2 linked regions of the Vallitalea guaymasensis genome follow. The protein of the gene in region 2 binds, or shares a complex with, the protein of the main gene of each other region. Links are inferred from orthologs where the notes say so. Each region holds a gene or a part of one and is shown on either strand. Other genes may lie near its edges.

Region 1 (9,554 bases), 440 kb from region 2 along the record:
GATTTTCTAGCTATCTTGTCAATCTCATCAATATATATAATACCTTGTTCAGCCTTTTCAATGTCAAAATCTGCTGCCTGAATAAGACGTAGTAATATGTTTTCAACATCTTCGCCAACATAACCTGCTTCAGTTAAAGAAGTAGCATCTGCAATTGCAAAAGGTACGCCTAACATTTTAGCTAATGTTTGAGCCATGTATGTTTTACCTGAACCCGTAGGTCCAACCATGAGTATATTACTCTTTTTAAGTTCTACATCCTCATTCTTAAAATCACTTCTTATTCTTTTATAATGATTATACACAGCAACTGCTAATGTTTTCTTAGCATCTTCTTGACCAATAACATAATCATCTAGAAATGTCTTTATCTCAAGAGGCTTCGGTATATTTTCAAGATCTTGTGCTTCTTTGTAATCTTGGAATTCTTCTTCTATGATTTCTGCACATAATTCAATACATTCGTCACAAATATAGACGTTAGGTCCTGCGATAAGCTTTCTTACTTGATCTTGAGCTTTGTGACAGAATGAACATCTAAGTTGTTTCTTGTCTTCATATTTATTAGCCACTGCTTCACCTACTTTCGGCTATCTTTTTTCAAACACTTTGTCAATAAGACCATATTCTTTAGCAGCTTCAGCTGTTAAGAAGTTATCTCTATCAGTATCTTTCTCTATAACCTCTAATGGCTGACCAGTCTTTTCACTTAAAATTTTATTAAGTTTCTCTCTAATCTCGATTATTCTATCTGCATGTATCTTGATATCAACAGCTTGCCCTTGGATTCCTCCAAGTGGTTGATGTATCATTATTTCTGCGTTAGGTAAAGCATATCTTTTCCCTTTCGCTCCACCAGCAAGTAAAAATGATCCCATACTAGCAGCCATACCAATACATATTGTTGATACATCTGGTTTAATGTATTGCATAGTATCATATATAGCCATTCCTGCAGTAATTGATCCTCCTGGACTATTTATATATAAATGAATGTCTTTTTCTGGGTCTTCAGCTTCTAGAAATAATAACTGTGCCACAATTACACTTGCAGCTGCATCAGTAACTTCCTCTCCTAAGAAAATGATTCTTTCTTTTAAGAGTCTGGAAAAAATATCATATGATCTTTCTCCTCTGCTGGTTTGCTCTATGACGTAAGGTACTAAACTCATATTATTTACCTCCTCTACCTTTTATCTTACGCAAATGATATACTTATTATTACACTTCTTTAGCTTGCTCAGCAATAAAATCAAGTGCTTTACGATTTTTGATATCATCTTGAATAGATTCTTTTTCTTCTTCACCAATAGTCTCTGCTATTTTGTCATATTCCATATTGTATGCTTCTGCCATTTTTTGTAGTTCTTCTTTTAATTCGTCTTCTGAAACTTCAATATTTTCAGCTTTAGCGATAGCTTCTAATACTAATCTAGATTTGATTCTCTTTTCAGCATCAGTCTTCATAGTTTCTTTTAATGTTGCCATGTTCTGACCTGTGAATCCAAAATATTGCTCTAGTGATAAACCTTGATATTGAAGTCTTGTAGCAAAATCATTAGTCATATTTTCTGCTTGTAAGTCAATCATAGGATCTGCTATTTCCATTGTAGCAGTTTCTATAACTTTTTCTAAGACATCTTCTTGTTTTTTACTTTTAGCTGTATTTTCTTTTTGCTCTAAGAGTTTTGCCTTAATGTCTTCTTTATATTCATCAAGAGTGTCAAATTCGGATACGTCTTTTGCGAATTCGTCATCTACTTCTGGTAATTCTTTGAATTTGATTTCATTAACTTTAACTTTGAATAATGCTTCTTTTCCTTGTAAATCTTCTTGTTGATAATCTTCTGGGAAAGTAACATTAACTTCTATATCTTCACCAATAGTCTTTCCAATTAATTGTTCTTCAAATGTATCAATGAAAGAATGTGAACCTATAGTTAATGAATAATTTTCAGCTTTGCCACCTTCAAATGCTTCTCCATCTACAAAACCTTCAAAATCAATCATAACTTGATCGTTGTCTTGAACAGCTCTATCAGTTACATCAACTAATCTTGAATTCTTGTCTCTTACTTTTTCAATTTCACCTGTAATATCTTCATCAGTTACTTCTATATTACTCTTTTCAACTTCTATATTTTTATATTCTCCTAAAGTCACTTCAGGTTTAACAGCAACTTCGGCAGTAAAAATCATTGATTTTCCTTTTTCTACTTGTTGTACGTCAACTTCTGGTCTTGAAACAACCTCTAATTTATTCTCTTCTATAGCTTTATCATATGCTTCTGGAATTATGTAGTTGACAGCATCCTCATAAAAAATTTCTGCTCCATAAGTCTTTTCAATTAATTGTCTAGGTACTTTACCTTTTCTGAATCCTGGAACAGTAATCTTACTCTTATTCTTATTATATGCATGCTTCATGCCTTCTTCAAAGCGATCTGCATCGACTTCAATGGTTAGTTTAACCATGCTTTTCTCTAGTGTTTCTACATTTACGTTCATTTTAAAATTGTTCCTCCTTAATTTATATAGTAGGAAAGTCATTTCTTCCCTTTTTTATTATCTTTGAAGATGAAGTGTGCTTTTCTCATATTATTATCATTCTATATAAAAGGGCATAGCTATTCCTATTTAACCATTTGTATATTATACCATAGTGATTCTGATAAATCTACACATTTTTACTATTATCTTAATTTACTAATTAAGACTTTTACCATAAATGCTGCTGTAAAGATTCATTAATGTTAGATTAATCTGTCACATTAATTAAGTATGGTTTTTTCTAGAAGTTTTTATACATATTTTTCGAAATAAAAAAATCCCAGAAATACAATCTCTAGGATTTTAATATGATTTAATTATCGTTGTTAAGTGATTAATAAGAACCACCTGATGACATTGATTGCTCTTGTTTTTCGATCATTCTCTTAACCATTTCTCCACCTACTGAACCAGCTTGTGCAGAAGTTAAATCTCCATTATAACCTTGTTTCAAGTTAACGTTAAGCTCGTTAGCTATTTCATACTTAAATTTGTTAAGTGCATCTGTTGCTTGCTTGTTGTATGCCATTTAAAATCACCTCCGTAATCATAGTATTAACCATAATCATTTTTTTACTATGGTATTTGTAACCAGTAAAAAACCATTTATTACATATGATTTTGTATGCATAATAAGTTATAATCTACTTAGATAAAATTTTATAATAATTACTTACTATAGTATTTACACTTTTGCAAAAAAAGTGTTTTAGTAATTTTTCCAGGAGGTTTTTAAATGGCTACATATCTTGATTATTATAACAATCATCTTTCTCCTAAACTACAAAAAATAGACTTATTTTTAAAAACTGAGGAAAAGGATGTTATTGATATGGATGTTGTCTCTGAACTATTAGATATCTCAAATCATGAGATAAAAAAAATTATGAGAAATAATGATATTGATAGTATAACAAAACATTCTTTTATTATGATTATGTTTTATGGAAGTAGCGACATATGCAAATTGTTTTCTAGAGAAGTAAAACAAAAAGTCCCTAATTCTTATAGTCCTTTGGATATTTCATATATTTATCAATTGCCTTATGAGAGTGTTATACAAGCTGCTGAAGAAGCAAGTATTGAAAATATTACAACCAAAAATATTAATAAATTATTTTCGTACATATATGTTTAGAATAAAAAAAATTATATTTTAATAGGATATATATTTTCCTAATTAAAATATAATTTTTTTAGTTTATTGACTTTTATCTTATATTATAAAAAATTTATTATAGCAAGACGTAAAATAAGACTACATAGTCAAATATCTATGTAGTCTTATTTTTGTTCTATCTATACAGTGCGTCCCACTTTTCTATTTCTTTTTCATTACCATAAATGAAGTGACCTGGGTCAACCTCAATCCATTCTGGTTGGTGAGCTGAGTAATCATGCTCTTTTTCTGGAACATAAGCATGACGTCTTCTAGTTCTCTCAGTAATAGGGTCTGGTAGTGGAATAGCTGATAACAATGATCTTGTATATGGATGTAAAGGTTTCTCAAATAATTGTTTACTTGTTGTAAGCTCCATTATTTTACCTTTATACATAACTGCTATTCTATCACTGATATATTTAACCATTGATAAGTCATGGGCAATAAACAAATATGTTAATCCTCTTTTTTGTTTTAATTCATTCATCAAGTTTACAACTTGTGCTTGAATTGAAACGTCAAGTGCAGATATAGGTTCATCAGCTATTATGAACTTTGGTTCAACAGCCATAGCTCTAGCTATACCTATTCTTTGTCTTTGACCACCTGAGAATTCATGAGGATAACGGTCAGCATGTTGTTCATTGAGTCCAACTATATTTAACATTTCTACAATTTTTTGGTGTCTCTCTTCTTTGTTTTTAGCTAATTTATGAATATCTATACCTTCAGCAATAATGTCCTCAACCTTCATACGTGGGTTAAGACATGCCATTGGGTCTTGGAAAATCATTTGCATGTTTCTATTAACATTGGCAACTACTTTTTTAGGAACCTTACCGTCAATTCTGTCACCTTCCATGAAAATCTTTCCACTTGTTGGATTATATAATCTAATCATAGTTCTACCTGTTGTAGACTTACCTGATCCAGATTCTCCAACTAATCCAAATGTTTCACCTTTATAGATCTTAAATGAAATATCATCAACAGCTTTAACAACACTTTTTCTACCAAGCTTAAAATACTGTTTTAAATTTTGTAATTCAACTAATACTTCCTTTTCACTCATTTAGCTATTCACCTCTTTCAAACGCTCTCTACGTTTAATAATAACATCTGGTGGTGTTACTTCAGGGGCGTTCTCATGTAACAGCCAAGTAGCAGCTTTATGAGTTTTTGATATTTCAAACATTGGTGGCTGTTCTTCAAAATCTACATCCATAGCAAATTTATTTCTTATTGCAAATGCATCACCTACAGGTGGCTTAATCAAGTTAGGAGGTGTACCTGGTATAGCATATAATTCACCTTCTGTTTCAAGATCAGGCATTGAACCTATTAACCCCCATGTATATGGATGTCTTGGATCATAGAATACTTCATCACTTGTTCCGACCTCAACCATTTTACCAGCATACATAACTGCAACACGATCAGCGACATTTGCTACTACACCTAAATCGTGAGTTATGAATATAACTGAAGCACCAATCTTTTGTTGTAGATCTTTAACTAAATCTAAAATCTGAGCTTGAATAGTAACATCAAGTGCAGTAGTAGGTTCATCTGCTATTAGGATAGTAGGCTCACAAGCTAATGCAATAGCTATAACTATTCTCTGTCTCATTCCACCTGAAAATTGATGAGGGTATTGTTTCATTCTAGATCTTGGCTCTGGAATTCCTACCATATCAATTAATTTTACAGCTTTTTCAAAAGCTTCTTTCTTAGAAACTTTTTGGTGAAGTCTTATAACTTCCATAATTTGTTTACCAATTGTCATGGTTGGATCCAAAGATGTCATTGGATCTTGAAAAATCATAGCCATTTTATTCCCTCTTACAGAATGGAGCTGTGCCTCTTTCATTTTAGTAACATCATGACCTTCAAATAAGATATGACCATTTTTATAGTATCCATTATCTGCTAATAATCCCATTACACCTTTAACTGTTACTGATTTACCTGAGCCCGATTCTCCTACTATGGCTAATGTTTCACCTTTGAATAAGTCAAAAGAGATTCCTCTTACAGCCTGCACATCCCCAGCATGAGTTCTGAAAGAGATTTCTAAATCTTTGACTTCTAATATTTTTTCTTTATTCATCTTCTTTCTCCCTTCTATCTCATACGTGGATCTAGTGCATCTCTTAATCCGTTAGCTAATAAATTAATAGCTAACATTAATATTGACATTACTGTTGCTGGTATCAACAGCATACTTGGTATTGTTTTGAAAGAGTGATATCCCTCATTAACTAATATACCAAGTGATGACATTGGTATAGGTAATCCTAACCCAATAAATGTTAAAAATGCCTCATAGAATATAGCTCCAGGAATAGAAAATGTAGCCATAACTAATATTTGACCTATAATATTAGGGAAAAGATGTTTTCTCATTAATCTTCTCTTAGATGCTCCTAAAGTTCTAGATGCTAATATAAATTCTTGTTCTCTTAATTTTAGAATTTGAGATCTTACAACCCTTGCAACACCAATCCAACCAGTTAAACTCATTGCTAATATAAGTATTATTAATCTGATTGTGGTTGTTCCTTGATGACCGGGCAAAATACCATCAATAAAATCTCCTATCGTACCACTTATACTCAAAAATATAATCATTAAAACTAAGCTAGGAATACTACCTAATATTTCGGTAATACGCATCATGATTGTATCCACTTTAGTTCCACCATAAAATCCAGCTATAGTTCCATATAAAATACCTAATGTAAAATCAACTATCAATGAAGCTAATGCTATAATTAATGATACCCTAACACCAATCCATAATCTAGTCCATTGGTCTAGAGCCAATTTATCAGTTCCAAACCAAAAGTATAGATTCTTAATGCCTTGGATAGCATAGAAATCAGCATTTATCTTAAGCATTTCAACACCATATTCATCAATTGTTGAACTTAATAATTTAAAGGTACCAGGTTTATATCTTGAATATTCGCTTATTAAGTCTTCGTAAGGTAACTCAAGTACTTCGTCTGTGGATACTACCTTGATCTTAGCTGTAATAACCCCTTCATCATTTTCATATATTTTTTCAAAATTAATATTGAAAGGATGGTACGGAATATTTAATTTCTCTATTAATTTTTTACGATTCATGGGTTTTTTTAATTCATCAAATTCATCAGTCTTAGGTAATTCACCTACAATTAAATCAAAAGTAGCCACAACGATATTAGAATGACCATCAAATATACCTAATTTTTCTAAGCCAGGAATTCTAGGAGGTACATAAGATATATCCTTTTTGGAAATCTCTTCCCCTTTCTCATTAAGAAGTATTGGGGCAGAATCATATTCAAATACTGTTCCATCTGTATTTTTTTGATTTATAGGGCTTATAGGACCAAAAATTGCAAGTATAATCAATATTATTATTGAATAGAATCCTATCATAGCGCCTTTATTCTTTTTAATTCTTCTTCTAGCATCTTTCCAAAATGAAACACTTTCAGTATTCATTTTATCTACATTAGTAAAATCATGTTCAGCTAACTTAAATTTCTCTTTTGATAATGCCATCCTATACTCCACCTCCTTTTAGTCTGATTCTTGGATCTATAACACCATATAATAAATCGACTATCAGAATTACTGTTACTAATAAAAAGCTATATACTAAGTTAACACCTAATATTAAAAAATAATCATTAGTAAAAGATGCATTTACCATTAATTTCCCTAATCCAGGAACACCAAAGAATTGTTCTACAACAACTGAACCAGTCAATATACTAACAGCCATAGGTCCTAAAATAGTTACTACTGGTATTAAAGCATTTCTAAGCGCATGTCTGAATATTACTTTTGGTTTACTTAAGCCTTTTGCTCGAGCAAGTAGTATGTAATCGCTGCTTAAAACTTCTACTAATTCAGAACGCATATATCTCATTGTTGACGAGATAACAAATAAGCCTAATGAAAACGCTGGTAATATAGATGAATAGATTGAATCCCAAAAAGATACATTACGCATAACATCTACTGGTTTATATATATATGGAAACCATCCTAATTTTGCACATAGAAAATATTGTAAAAATGCTGCCATTACAAAACTTGGAATCGATACCCCTATAACAGCTAAAATTGTAACTAAATTATCCCAAATGGAGTTCTTATATATTGCAGCAATAGAACCAAGAAAAATCCCAACAATAACACCAAAAATTAGAGCTATTGTTCCAATTTTTACAGTATGAGGTAATTTCATAGTTATTAATTTTAGAACTGGCTGGTCTTGCAATTTAAATGAATTTCCTAAATCACGTTCAAATACTACTTGTTTTAAATATCTAAAATATTGTACATACGCTGGATCATCAAGCCCATATTTTTCCTTCATAAGTTGTTGTTGAACTTCCGTTATCTTAGGATTATCAAATGGGGTACCAGGCATAAGTCTTAATAAAAAGAAATTTATCGTTAATACAATAAATAAAGTTAAGACTATTAAAGCGATTCTTTCAATGACATAGCGAATCATAATTAACCTCCAATCAATTAATACTTTAACGAACTAAAATAATATATAACACAAATTTTGGCAGGATCACCTGCCAAAATTTTATAATATATTTAGTTAATTATAGTGTCTTATTCTGCTATTTTAACCCATTTATAAATATAGTCTGCACCAAATTTTTGTAATACTAAATCTTTAATTTTAGGATTTCTAAGACCTAAACCACTACGTTGATAGATTGGAATAATTACTTGTTCATCTTCAAGTAATATTTTTTCTAATTCTACCAATTTTTCAAAACGATCTTTTGTTTTAGAAGGAGCAGTTAACTCACCAGATCTACATGCATCAATACCTTCATCATAAGTTGGATTAGAATATTTACCTCTGTTATATTCTCCTCCAGTAATCCACATGTCCATGAAAGTCATTGGGTCTGGATAGTCAGGACCCCATCCTCCCCAGTTCATAGAGAAGTCACCTTCTGTAGTTCTTCTAAGCTTCTCTGAGAATGGAAGTACTAGTAATTCTACTGTTGTATTTGGTAAATTCTTTTCTATTTCATCTTTGATATGTGTTCCTACTTGTTTACTTTCATCACCATCAAAGATAATACATTCAATATTTACTTTGTCAACTTTAAGTTCATCTAAAACTTGTGTCCATATTTCTTTTGCTTTTTCTGGATTATATTTATTATATCCTTCTCCGCCACCATATAAATCTTCTGCTACTTGACGGAAATCTTTACCATCATGTTCTTTACTAGATACAAAATCTTTTGGAACAAAGAAATCTGCTGGTAATGAACCATTTTTGAATATAACGTCTGTAATATATGTTTTATCAAAAGCCATATTTAATGCTTTTCTTGCTCTAACATCTCTTAATACTTTTTTAGTTGGAGTTAATGCACCATTGTTAACATTAACTTCTGCATAGAATATAACTGTTTCTGGAAGTTCAACTGCATCTGGTCTATTACCATATCTTTCAACATTCTCACCAGATAATGTTGTAGTATCTAGTTCACCATCTAAATACATTTGAACTCGTGTATCGTTATTAATTCCTTCAATTACACGGAAATCCAATGCATCTAATTCAACATTAGCAACATCCCAATATATAGGATTTTTTTCTAAGTAATGTCTTTCAGATGTTTTCCACTCTTTGAAAATGAATGCTCCATTATATAAAAGAGCGTCTACTGATTTACCATATTTTTCTTTTCCAGTTTCATTATAATATTTTTCGCTTGCTGGGAAGAATGAAGCGAAACACATTAAGTCAATGAAATATGGAACTGGATTAGATAATTCAACTTTTAGAGTATAATCATCT
Region 2 (9,596 bases):
AAGTTGTAATGCATTACCAACTCTGATTTCAGCTTCTGATCCACTCATTACTTTGTGTCCCACTTTTAAGCCGTTTGGTGAAAGAATATATCTTTTTTCTCCATCCACATATTGTACTAATGCAATATTTGCTGAACGGTTTGGATCATATTCAATAGCTACTACTTTACCTGGAACACCATCTTTATTTCTTTTGAAATCTATCATTCTATATTTAATCTTAGACCCGCCACCACGGTGTCTTACTGTAATCTTACCTTGATTATTACGTCCAGAATGTTTTTTTAGACTTACTACTAATGATTTCTCAGGAGTTTTTTTAGTAATCTCCTCAAAAGTAGATCCTGTCATATGTCTTCTGGAAGGTGTATAAGGGTTATATTTTTTAATACCCATGAATTGCACTCCTTTCAAAAGTATATTGACACACGCTACCGTGTGTATCTTCTAACTATCTACTACTAGTCGTTTATACTTTAATTATATTGTTTATTACATACCTTCAAAGAAATCTATTTCTTTGCTACCTTCTGTTAACTTAACAATAGCCTTCTTTGTCTTAGCAGTTTTACCAAAAGTCATACCTCTTCTTTTTACTTTACCAATATTATTCATAGTATTGACTTTTTCAACTTTTGTTCCTTCGAACATTTTTTCTACTGCTTCTTTTACTTGAGTTTTTGTTGCTTCTGGATGAACTAAGAAAGTGTATTTTCTGTCAGCCATAACTTCCATACTTTTTTCAGTAACAACAGGTTTTAATATTATGTCATAATATTTTAAATCAGCCATTATGCATACACCTCCTGAATTGTAGCAACCGCATCTTTAGTTACCACAAAAGTATCATATTTTAGAATGTCGTATACATTAATTGTATTAGTTAATGCTGTTTTTACACCTCTGATATTACGAGTTGATAATACAACATTTTTGTCATTATCATTTAAAACTACTAATGCTTTTTGTACTTTTAAGTTAGCTAAAACTTCACTCATCTTTTTAGTTTTGACTTCATCAAGTTTTAATTCATCAACAACAATAAGTTTATTATCATTTACTTTTGCAGTTAATGCTGATTTTAATGCCGCTCTTTTTTCTTTTTTGTTTAATTTGATTGAATAATCTCTTGGCTTTGGAGCAAATACAACTCCACCACCTGTCCAATGTGGTGCACGAATTGATCCTTGTCTCGCTCTACCTGTTCCTTTTTGTCTCCAAGGCTTAGCTCCGCCACCTCTTACTTCTGAACGAGTTTTTGCACTTTGTGTGCCTTGGCGTTTATTTGCAAGCTGTCCTACAACTGACATATGCATTAAGTGTTCATTTATTTCTACACCAAATATATTGTCATTAAGTTCTATTTCTTCAACTTGTTTACCTTCCATGTTGTAAACAGAAACTTTTGCCATGATCGTTCCTCCTTCCTACGTATTAACTAAGCTTTTACGCTATTTACTATTGTTACTATTGATTTTTTAGGTCCTGGTACAGCACCTTTTATTAAAAGTAAATTGTTTTCAACATCTACTCTTACTACTTCTAAGTTTTGAACAGTTACATTCTCACTACCCATATGTCCAGGTAATTTTTTACCTTTGAATACTCTTGAAGGTGAAGAAGCACCACCCATAGATCCAGATACTCTATGAGACTTAGAACCGTGACCCATTGGTCCTCTTGATTGGTTATGTCTCTTAATTGATCCTTGGAATCCTTTACCTTTTGATACACCAGATACATCAACTTTGTCACCAATTTCGAATGTATCAGCTTTGATTTCGTTTCCTACTTCAAATTCCTCTGCATTATCAAGTCTAAACTCTTTTATATGCTTTTTGAAGCTAACGCCTGCTTTGTCAAAATGACCTTTCATTGGCTTATTAGTGTGTTTTTCTTTTCTCTCACCAAATCCAACTTGTACAGATTTGTAACCATCGTTTTCAAGTGTTTTTACTTGAGTTACCACACATGGTCCAGCTTCTAATACTGTTACAGGTACTAACTCTCCACTTTCTTCAAATATTTGAGTCATACCAACTTTTTTTGCTATAATAGCTTTTTTCATTTCCTTTGCACCTCCTAATAATCTACAGCGGATTACACATAAGTGTAATCATCCTAGATGGTTTATAGTCTATATATAAACCTCTAAGGGATATTATACTATCGTATAATTATTTAACATCTACTTTGATATCTACCCCTGCAGGTAGTTCAAGTCTCATTAAAGCATCTACTGTCTTAGCTGTTGGCATAAGAATGTCAATTAATCTTTTATGAGTTCTTTGTTCGAATTGTTCTCTGGAATCTTTGTACTTGTGTACAGCTCTAAGAATAGTTACTACTTCTTTCTTAGTAGGTAGTGGAATTGGTCCGCTCACCTTAGCACCAGTTTTCTTAGCTGTTTCAATAATTTTCTTTGAAGATTGATCGATTAATTGATGATCGTATGCTTTTAAGCTAATTCTCATTTTTTGACTTGCCATAAAAAAAGTCGCCTCCTTTTCGTACTCTAGTACGACAAGTGGTGACTGTACATCGCTCCGTGTGTATCATATATCCTACACACCTCAAATCAAGCCTACATCGCTTTGACTTTATATTGTACAGTGACCTTGCCGCCAGTTTCTTGAACATGACATTCGCTCCATGTGAATTACCCGCTTATGCGGCAACCTCACACTTCTAAGCTATCTTTGTCACAGCATTTATTAGTATACACTAAGAAGCACCATAATGCAAGGGTTTTTCAATATTTTTTTATGTTTTTTCTTTCTTTTTGTAAACAACTACATAAATGTAAAAAAGAGTCAGTTTTATAGGAATATATTATTATTTTTACCAAAAAACAGTACCCGTAGGCACTGTCTTTTCACAAACTCATATTATTTTCTTTTCACCATTACCATTATATCCATTTCAGGCGGATTCTTAATAATGTCAACTGGAGCACTCTGTACCTGCTGTGGTATAGGATGATCTTTCAAACACCTATAATCATAATACTCTACAGCAAAATCACTTATCATATCATAATCACTATTAGGCAACCACGTCTGTAGAAGATAAGCCATAGCTTTATCCAAAGCAGCATTAGTCAATTCAAAGAAATTCTCAGCCGAAAAAGTACATACTACATACAAACCCTTTGGTACAACATATTGATGTAACCTATCATCATTACTATCAAATCTATCAACCTGTACTGATGCCAAATAATTAAATTTCCCTTGTTTCTCAGATGGAAAAGATATTCCACACTCCACCTTCACATCACTTTGATCAGGTATTTGACTCTTTACCTCAACATACTTATTCCAAGCTACCCCAGGAGTATCCTGTCCTGCTACCCCCATTTCACATTCTTCAACAATCCCCACTAATTTAACATCTTCCTTTATTTCCTTAACACCAAATTCTATCACCACACCTGAAGCTACCAAAGGAACTCCTATATCCACAGCTCTATATTTCAGAGATAAATCAGGCTTATAAAAATGAGCAAGGGGTATCTCCTTCTTCTTATATTCGCTAGGCGTCATGCTATACACCGATTTGAATGCCCTCGTAAAAGTCTCCAAACTATTAAAACCATTCTCAAAAGCGATATCCGTAATCTTTCTACCATCTTTGATATCCTCCGAAGCCCTAGCCACTCTTCTCAACCTAACATACTCCATTACTGTAACACCAACCAGCTTATAAAACAATCTCTGAAAATAGAACTTCGACAACATCCCCATCTCCGCCAACATATCAACACACATATCCTCATCCAAATGCTCTTCAATATAATCAATAACTCCTTGCATTTCCTTATACTCATACATTATTTATCTCTCCTCCTTAGATTTATTGATTATATTATATCATCCCTCCATAACTCTTTCTTGATGATAAATGCCCTATTCTCAATATTTTTTACTAGATCATAGATATATTATTACAAATCTTTTCACATAATACTCTTAGTATATCCTTATCATAAATAACAATTACTTTCTAATAAATCGCACAAATTATATTCCTATGTCATACCCATTAATATGACAACCAAAACGTCCCCATGTCCTGTAACCACTAGCCCAAAACATAGGGGTATTAGTAATAGGTTTAACGCAGACCGACCGCTTCTCAGGGTAAGGCAAGTTAAACCTATTACTAATACCCCCTCTACTGAAGTCAAAATACCCTACAAATAAACTTCTCAATATACACCAAAAAATACCCCTAAAGATAGGTAATTTTCCAAAACAAAAAAGCAGTGCATTCAAGCACTGCTTTCCCTATATTAAATAATCAACTTATATTATTCAATAATTTCTGCTACTGATCCAGCACCTACAGTTCTTCCACCCTCACGGATAGCGAAACGTAAACCTTTTTCCATAGCGATTGGAGCAATAAGTTCGATTTCCATTTCTACGTTGTCACCAGGCATACACATTTCTACACCTTCTGGAAGGTTGATTACACCAGTGATATCAGTAGTTCTGAAATAGAACTGTGGTCTATAGTTTGAGAAAAATGGAGTATGACGTCCACCCTCTTCTTTTTTAAGAACATATACTTGAGCTTTGAACTTAGTATGAGGAGTAATTGAACCAGGCTTAGCTAATACTTGACCTCTTTCAATTTCTGTTCTTTGAACACCACGAAGTAATGCACCGATGTTATCACCAGCTTGAGCTTCGTCTAATAATTTACGGAACATTTCTACTCCTGTACAAACAACTTTTCTTGATTCTCCGATTCCAACGATTTCAATTTCGTCAGATACGTGAAGTACTCCACGCTCAACTCTACCAGTTGCAACAGTACCACGACCAGTGATTGAGAATACGTCCTCTATAGGCATTAAGAAAGGCTTGTCAATATCTCTTTCTGGAGATGGAATATAAGCATCTACTTCTTTCATTAAGTCTAAGATTTTGTCTCCCCACTCTGATGATGGATCTTCTAATGCTTTTAAAGCAGAACCCATAACGATAGGAATATCATCACCTGGGAAATCATATTCAGATAATAATTCTCTGATTTCCATTTCAACTAATTCTAATAATTCTTCATCATCAACCATATCACATTTGTTCATGAATACAACGATGTATTGAACACCAACTTGGCCTGATAAAAGGATATGCTCACGAGTTTGAGGCATTGGACCATCTGCAGCTGAAACAACTAAGATAGCACCGTCCATTTGAGCAGCACCAGTGATCATGTTCTTAACGTAGTCAGCATGTCCTGGGCAGTCTACGTGTGCGTAGTGTCTTCCTTCTGTTTCATACTCAACGTGTGCTGTTGAGATAGTAATACCACGTTCTCTTTCTTCTGGAGCCTTATCGATATTATCAAAAGCAACTGCTTCTCCAGTTCCTAATCTTTCGTGTAAAGTTTTTGTAATTGCAGCTGTTAATGTTGTTTTACCATGGTCAACGTGTCCAATAGTACCAATATTAACGTGTGGTTTGGTTCTTTCATATTTAGCTTTAGCCATTTAAAATCTTCCTCCTTTTATATCTAGGGCAAATCCCCTAATTTGTCCATTCATTTCTGAATTGGTCTCTTTTTCAATTATATTTTATTAAAATAAATTTTGCAAGTTTTTTATTGTTATTTAATATTACAATATTATTATTGTATAAAACAACAATTAATTAGTTGCTCTACCTGCAATAATCTTTTCTTGAATTGATTTTGGTAGTGGCTCAAAATGATCAAATTGCATTACATAAGTTCCTCTACCTTGAGTTTTTGAACGTAAGTCAGTTGCATAACCAAACATTTCTGATAATGGTACAAATCCGTGGATTTGTTGAACACCATTACGTGGTTCCATACCTTCAATACGTCCTCTACGTGAGTTGATGTCACCAATAACATCACCCATGTAATCTTCTGGTACTGAAACGTCAACTCTCATGATTGGTTCACAAAGAGTTGCTCCACCTTTTTTCATAGCTTCTTTGAATGCCATTGATCCAGCAATTTTGAAAGCCATCTCAGATGAGTCAACATCATGATATGATCCATCATAACAAACCGCTTTAATACCAAGTACAGGATATCCTGCTAATAAACCACTACTCATTGCCTCTTGAATTCCATTATCTACTGCTGGGATATATTCTTTTGGAATAGAACCACCAACTATAGAATTAACAAATTCGTAAGTTTCTTCGCTATTAACGTCCATTGGTGAGAATCTAACTTTACAATGTCCGTATTGTCCACGTCCACCTGATTGACGTACAAATTTACCTTCTACTTCAACTTCTTTAGTAATAGTCTCTTTGTATGCAACTTGTGGTTGACCTACGTTAGCTTCTACTTTGAATTCTCTAAGTAGACGGTCAACAATGATTTCAAGGTGAAGTTCACCCATACCAGAAATAATTGTTTGTCCTGTATCGTGATCAGTACGTGTTTTGAATGTTGGATCTTCTTCTGCAAGTTTTGCAAGGGCAATACCCATTTTTTCTTGACCAGCTTTAGTTTTAGGCTCTATAGCAACGTGGATAACTGGCTCAGGGAATATCATTGATTCAAGTATTACAGGATGTTTATCATCACATAAAGTATCTCCAGTTGAAGTAACTTTTAATCCAACTGCTGCTGCGATATCTCCTGAGTAAACTTTATCAATTTCTTCTCTCTTGTTAGCATGCATTTGAAGAATACGTCCCATACGTTCTTTCTTATTCTTAGTTGAGTTATATACATAAGAACCTGAATTAGTTGTTCCTGAATAAACTCTAAAGAATGCTAATTTACCAACAAATGGGTCTGCCATTATCTTAAATGCTAATGCTGAGAAAGGCTCTTCGTCTGAAGATGGTCTTTCTACTTCTTCTTCTGTATCTGGGTCGATACCTTGAATAGCAGGTACATCTATAGGAGCTGGCATATATTCAACAACTGCATCCAATAATTTTTGTGCACCTTTGTTTCTATATGCTGTACCACATAAAACAGGAATAATCTCAACGTTTATTACTGCTTTTCTTAGAGCTTTCTTCAATTCTTTTTCTGTAAGCTCTTCTCCTTCAAGATATTTTTCCATTAATTCTTCATCTGTTTCAGCGATCGCTTCAACCATAGCTTCTCTATATTCTTCTGCTTGATCTGCTAAATCTGCTGGGATGTCTTCTTCGGAGATATCTTGACCAAGGTCATCTTTATAAATAAATGCTTTCATTTTCATTAAATCTATAAGACCTACAAAGTCATCTTCTGCTCCGATTGGTAATTGAATTGGTACTGCATTAGCACCAAGTCTATCTCTCATCATATCTACTGCATTATAAAAGTCTGCACCCATAATGTCCATCTTATTAACAAATGCCATTCTAGGTACTCTATATTTATCTGCTTGACGCCAAACAGTCTCAGATTGTGGCTCTACTCCACCTTTTGCACAAAATACACCTACAGAACCATCTAAAACACGAAGAGAACGTTCTACTTCTACTGTAAAGTCAACGTGCCCCGGTGTATCAATAATGTTAATCCTATGATTCAGCCATTGACAAGTTGTAGCTGCGGAAGTAATTGTTATTCCTCTTTCCTGTTCTTGCTCCATCCAGTCCATTTGAGCTGCACCTTCATGAGTTTCCCCAATCTTGTGAGTTCTTCCTGTATAGAATAAGATACGTTCTGTTAGTGTTGTTTTACCTGCATCAATATGAGCCATAATCCCAATGTTTCTAGTTCTTTCTAGTGGGAATTGTCTTCCAGCCAAAGTTATTCCTCCTTTGGTAATCTAAAGTTACTTAGCTACAATTTATTGATTATTATGCGGAAACATAAGCTTCCGCATATATTTGTTTAACAACACATTATCATATGCATTATTAGTAATTTTGTGAAATTATATACATTAACTTCAAAAATAATGTTTGAGTAATGTATATGGTTGCAACTACTATTAGAATCTGTAGTGTGCAAATGCTTTGTTTGCTTCTGCCATTTTATGAGTATCTTCTCTCTTCTTAACTGAAGCACCAGTATTGTTTGCTGCGTCCATTATCTCAGCAGCTAAACGATCTACCATAGTTCTTTCTCCACGCTTACGTGTATAAATAGTTAACCAACGAAGTCCTAAGGCTTGTCTTCTCTCTGGTCTAACTTCCATAGGAACTTGGTAAGTAGATCCACCAACACGTCTAGCTTTAACTTCAAGAACAGGCATAATGTTATTCATAGCTTCTTTAAAAACTTCTACTGCATCTTTTCCAGTTTTTTCAGCTACCTTTTCAAATGCTCCATATACAATTTTTTGCGCAGCTCCTTTTTTACCATCTAACATAATGTTATTGATAAGTTTAGTTACCACTTTATCACTGTACATTGGATCAGCTAATACTTCTCTTTTTTGGATATGTCCTTTACGTGGCACGGCTCTTCCCTCCTTAATAATAATTAATTCTTCGGTACTCATGAATATAATTGATATTCATGTTACGTGCTCGGTATATCGTAATATATATATAATCCTGCAACCTACAGGTAATATTCCAATTTTACCTAGCACTAATTAGCAAATTACTGAAGTCAGGCTTCATATGATATTCACTAATTATTTAATTCTAGTAAACACTACTAAAGAATTATTTTTTTGGTCTCTTAGCTCCGTATTTTGAACGTGATTGTTTACGGTCAGCTACACCAGCTGTGTCAAGTGTACCTCTAACAATATGATAACGTGTACCAGGTAAGTCTTTTACCCTTCCACCTCTTAGTAGAACAACGCTATGTTCTTGTAGGTTATGTCCCTCACCAGGAATATAGCCTGTTACTTCGATACCATTAGTTAAACGAACCCTTGCAATCTTACGAAGAGCTGAGTTTGGTTTTTTTGGAGTGGCTGTTTTTACTGCAGTACAAACACCTCTTTTTTGTGGTGATGATACATCAGTAGTTCTCTTGTGTAAAGAGTTATAGCCTTTTTGAAGAGCAGGTGCTGTTGATTTCTTAGTTGATACTGCTCTACCTTTTCTTACTAATTGGTTAATAGTAGGCATCTATTTCACCTCCTGTAATTTCTTTAAGATGCCCTAACATCTTATTTAATTAGTGCTGCGGTTGCTGTTTTAACTTCTACATCGCAAACTGAACCTAATTCCTCCATAGTATCAATATAAACTACAGGGATTTGTTGACTCGCTGCTAATTCAATGTGTCTGGTAGTTACTTCATCCTGTGCATCTTTTGCAACATAAAGTACTTCTACTTCTTCATTTTCAAGAGCTTTGAGAGTCTGTTTCATCCCAATTACTTTGGAATTAGTTTTTAATCGGTGCACATAGATCATCCCTTTCGGTCACTAAAAAAAATTATTACAATGCACACTGCTGAATTTTAACACTATTTTTTATAAATGTCAAGGATTTTAATAAAACACCCTAGATTTTATAAAAATCCAGGGTGTTTTTTGCATTTTTATCTCTATTCTTCAAAGAGAACGTCGTCAATTAATGGTTCATCTTCAACGTATTTTTCAATTCCAACATTTCGGTATCGTTCCATACCTGTACCAGCTGGAATAAGTTTACCGATGATTACGTTTTCTTTTAATCCGATTAGAGGAT

The links.
Region 1: the proteins of rpsG (region 2) and tig are in contact, whole or in part, in a crystal structure (PDB 3GTY), measured with the Thermotoga maritima proteins. The link is inferred for Vallitalea guaymasensis from one-to-one orthologs. Residues at the interface, in WP_004081843.1 of Thermotoga maritima: Lys34, Lys52, Lys55, Glu59, Arg62, Gln63, Glu66, Asn67, Lys69, Val71, Arg95, Ala109, Lys110, Lys111, Gly112, Arg113, Pro114, Glu117, Glu121, Ile124, Ala125, Tyr127, Asn128, Asn129, Thr130, Gly131, Lys135, Asp139, Arg142, Met143; in WP_004081061.1 of Thermotoga maritima: Glu122, Val124, Val129, Leu130, Tyr133, Glu188, Gly259, Ile262, Tyr263, Glu266, Ser270, Glu273, Gln274, Glu277, Arg308, Gln311, Ile312, Ser315, Tyr316, Glu325, Arg329, Arg336, Leu363, Phe366, Trp367, Arg373, Leu377, Arg381, Leu384, Glu387.

The regions. Positions count from the first base shown.
Region 1 is NZ_CP058561.1:1,457,214-1,466,767, forward strand. The notes cover bases 366-3,250. They hold tig (trigger factor), read right to left. Parts: upstream 2,509-3,250; coding sequence 1,222-2,508; downstream 366-1,221. Other genes in these bases: clpX (ATP-dependent Clp protease ATP-binding subunit ClpX), read right to left, coding at 366-572; clpP (ATP-dependent Clp endopeptidase proteolytic subunit ClpP), read right to left, coding at 591-1,172; HYG85_RS06665 (alpha/beta-type small acid-soluble spore protein), read right to left, coding at 2,885-3,079. Also shown: more of clpX, read right to left, coding at 1-365; HYG85_RS06670 (hypothetical protein), read left to right, coding at 3,287-3,688; HYG85_RS06675 (ABC transporter ATP-binding protein), read right to left, coding at 3,846-4,784; HYG85_RS06680 (ABC transporter ATP-binding protein), read right to left, coding at 4,785-5,822; HYG85_RS06685 (ABC transporter permease), read right to left, coding at 5,837-7,267; HYG85_RS06690 (ABC transporter permease), read right to left, coding at 7,269-8,231; HYG85_RS06695 (peptide ABC transporter substrate-binding protein), read right to left, coding at 8,342-9,554. UniProt on the Bacillus subtilis protein: Involved in protein export. Acts as a chaperone by maintaining the newly synthesized protein in an open conformation. Functions as a peptidyl-prolyl cis-trans isomerase.
Region 2 is NZ_CP058561.1:1,892,333-1,901,928, forward strand. What follows is about bases 6,670-9,596. They hold rpsG (30S ribosomal protein S7), read right to left. Parts: upstream 8,405-9,596; coding sequence 7,934-8,404; downstream 6,670-7,933. Other genes in these bases: fusA (elongation factor G), read right to left, coding at 6,670-7,747; rpsL (30S ribosomal protein S12), read right to left, coding at 8,616-9,029; HYG85_RS08565 (ribosomal L7Ae/L30e/S12e/Gadd45 family protein), read right to left, coding at 9,071-9,310; rpoC (DNA-directed RNA polymerase subunit beta'), read right to left, coding at 9,454-9,596. In the rest of the region: rplB (50S ribosomal protein L2), read right to left, coding at 1-396; rplW (50S ribosomal protein L23), read right to left, coding at 493-792; rplD (50S ribosomal protein L4), read right to left, coding at 792-1,412; rplC (50S ribosomal protein L3), read right to left, coding at 1,439-2,068; rpsJ (30S ribosomal protein S10), read right to left, coding at 2,178-2,489; HYG85_RS08540 (AraC family transcriptional regulator), read right to left, coding at 2,889-3,833; tuf (elongation factor Tu), read right to left, coding at 4,313-5,503; more of fusA, read right to left, coding at 5,660-6,669.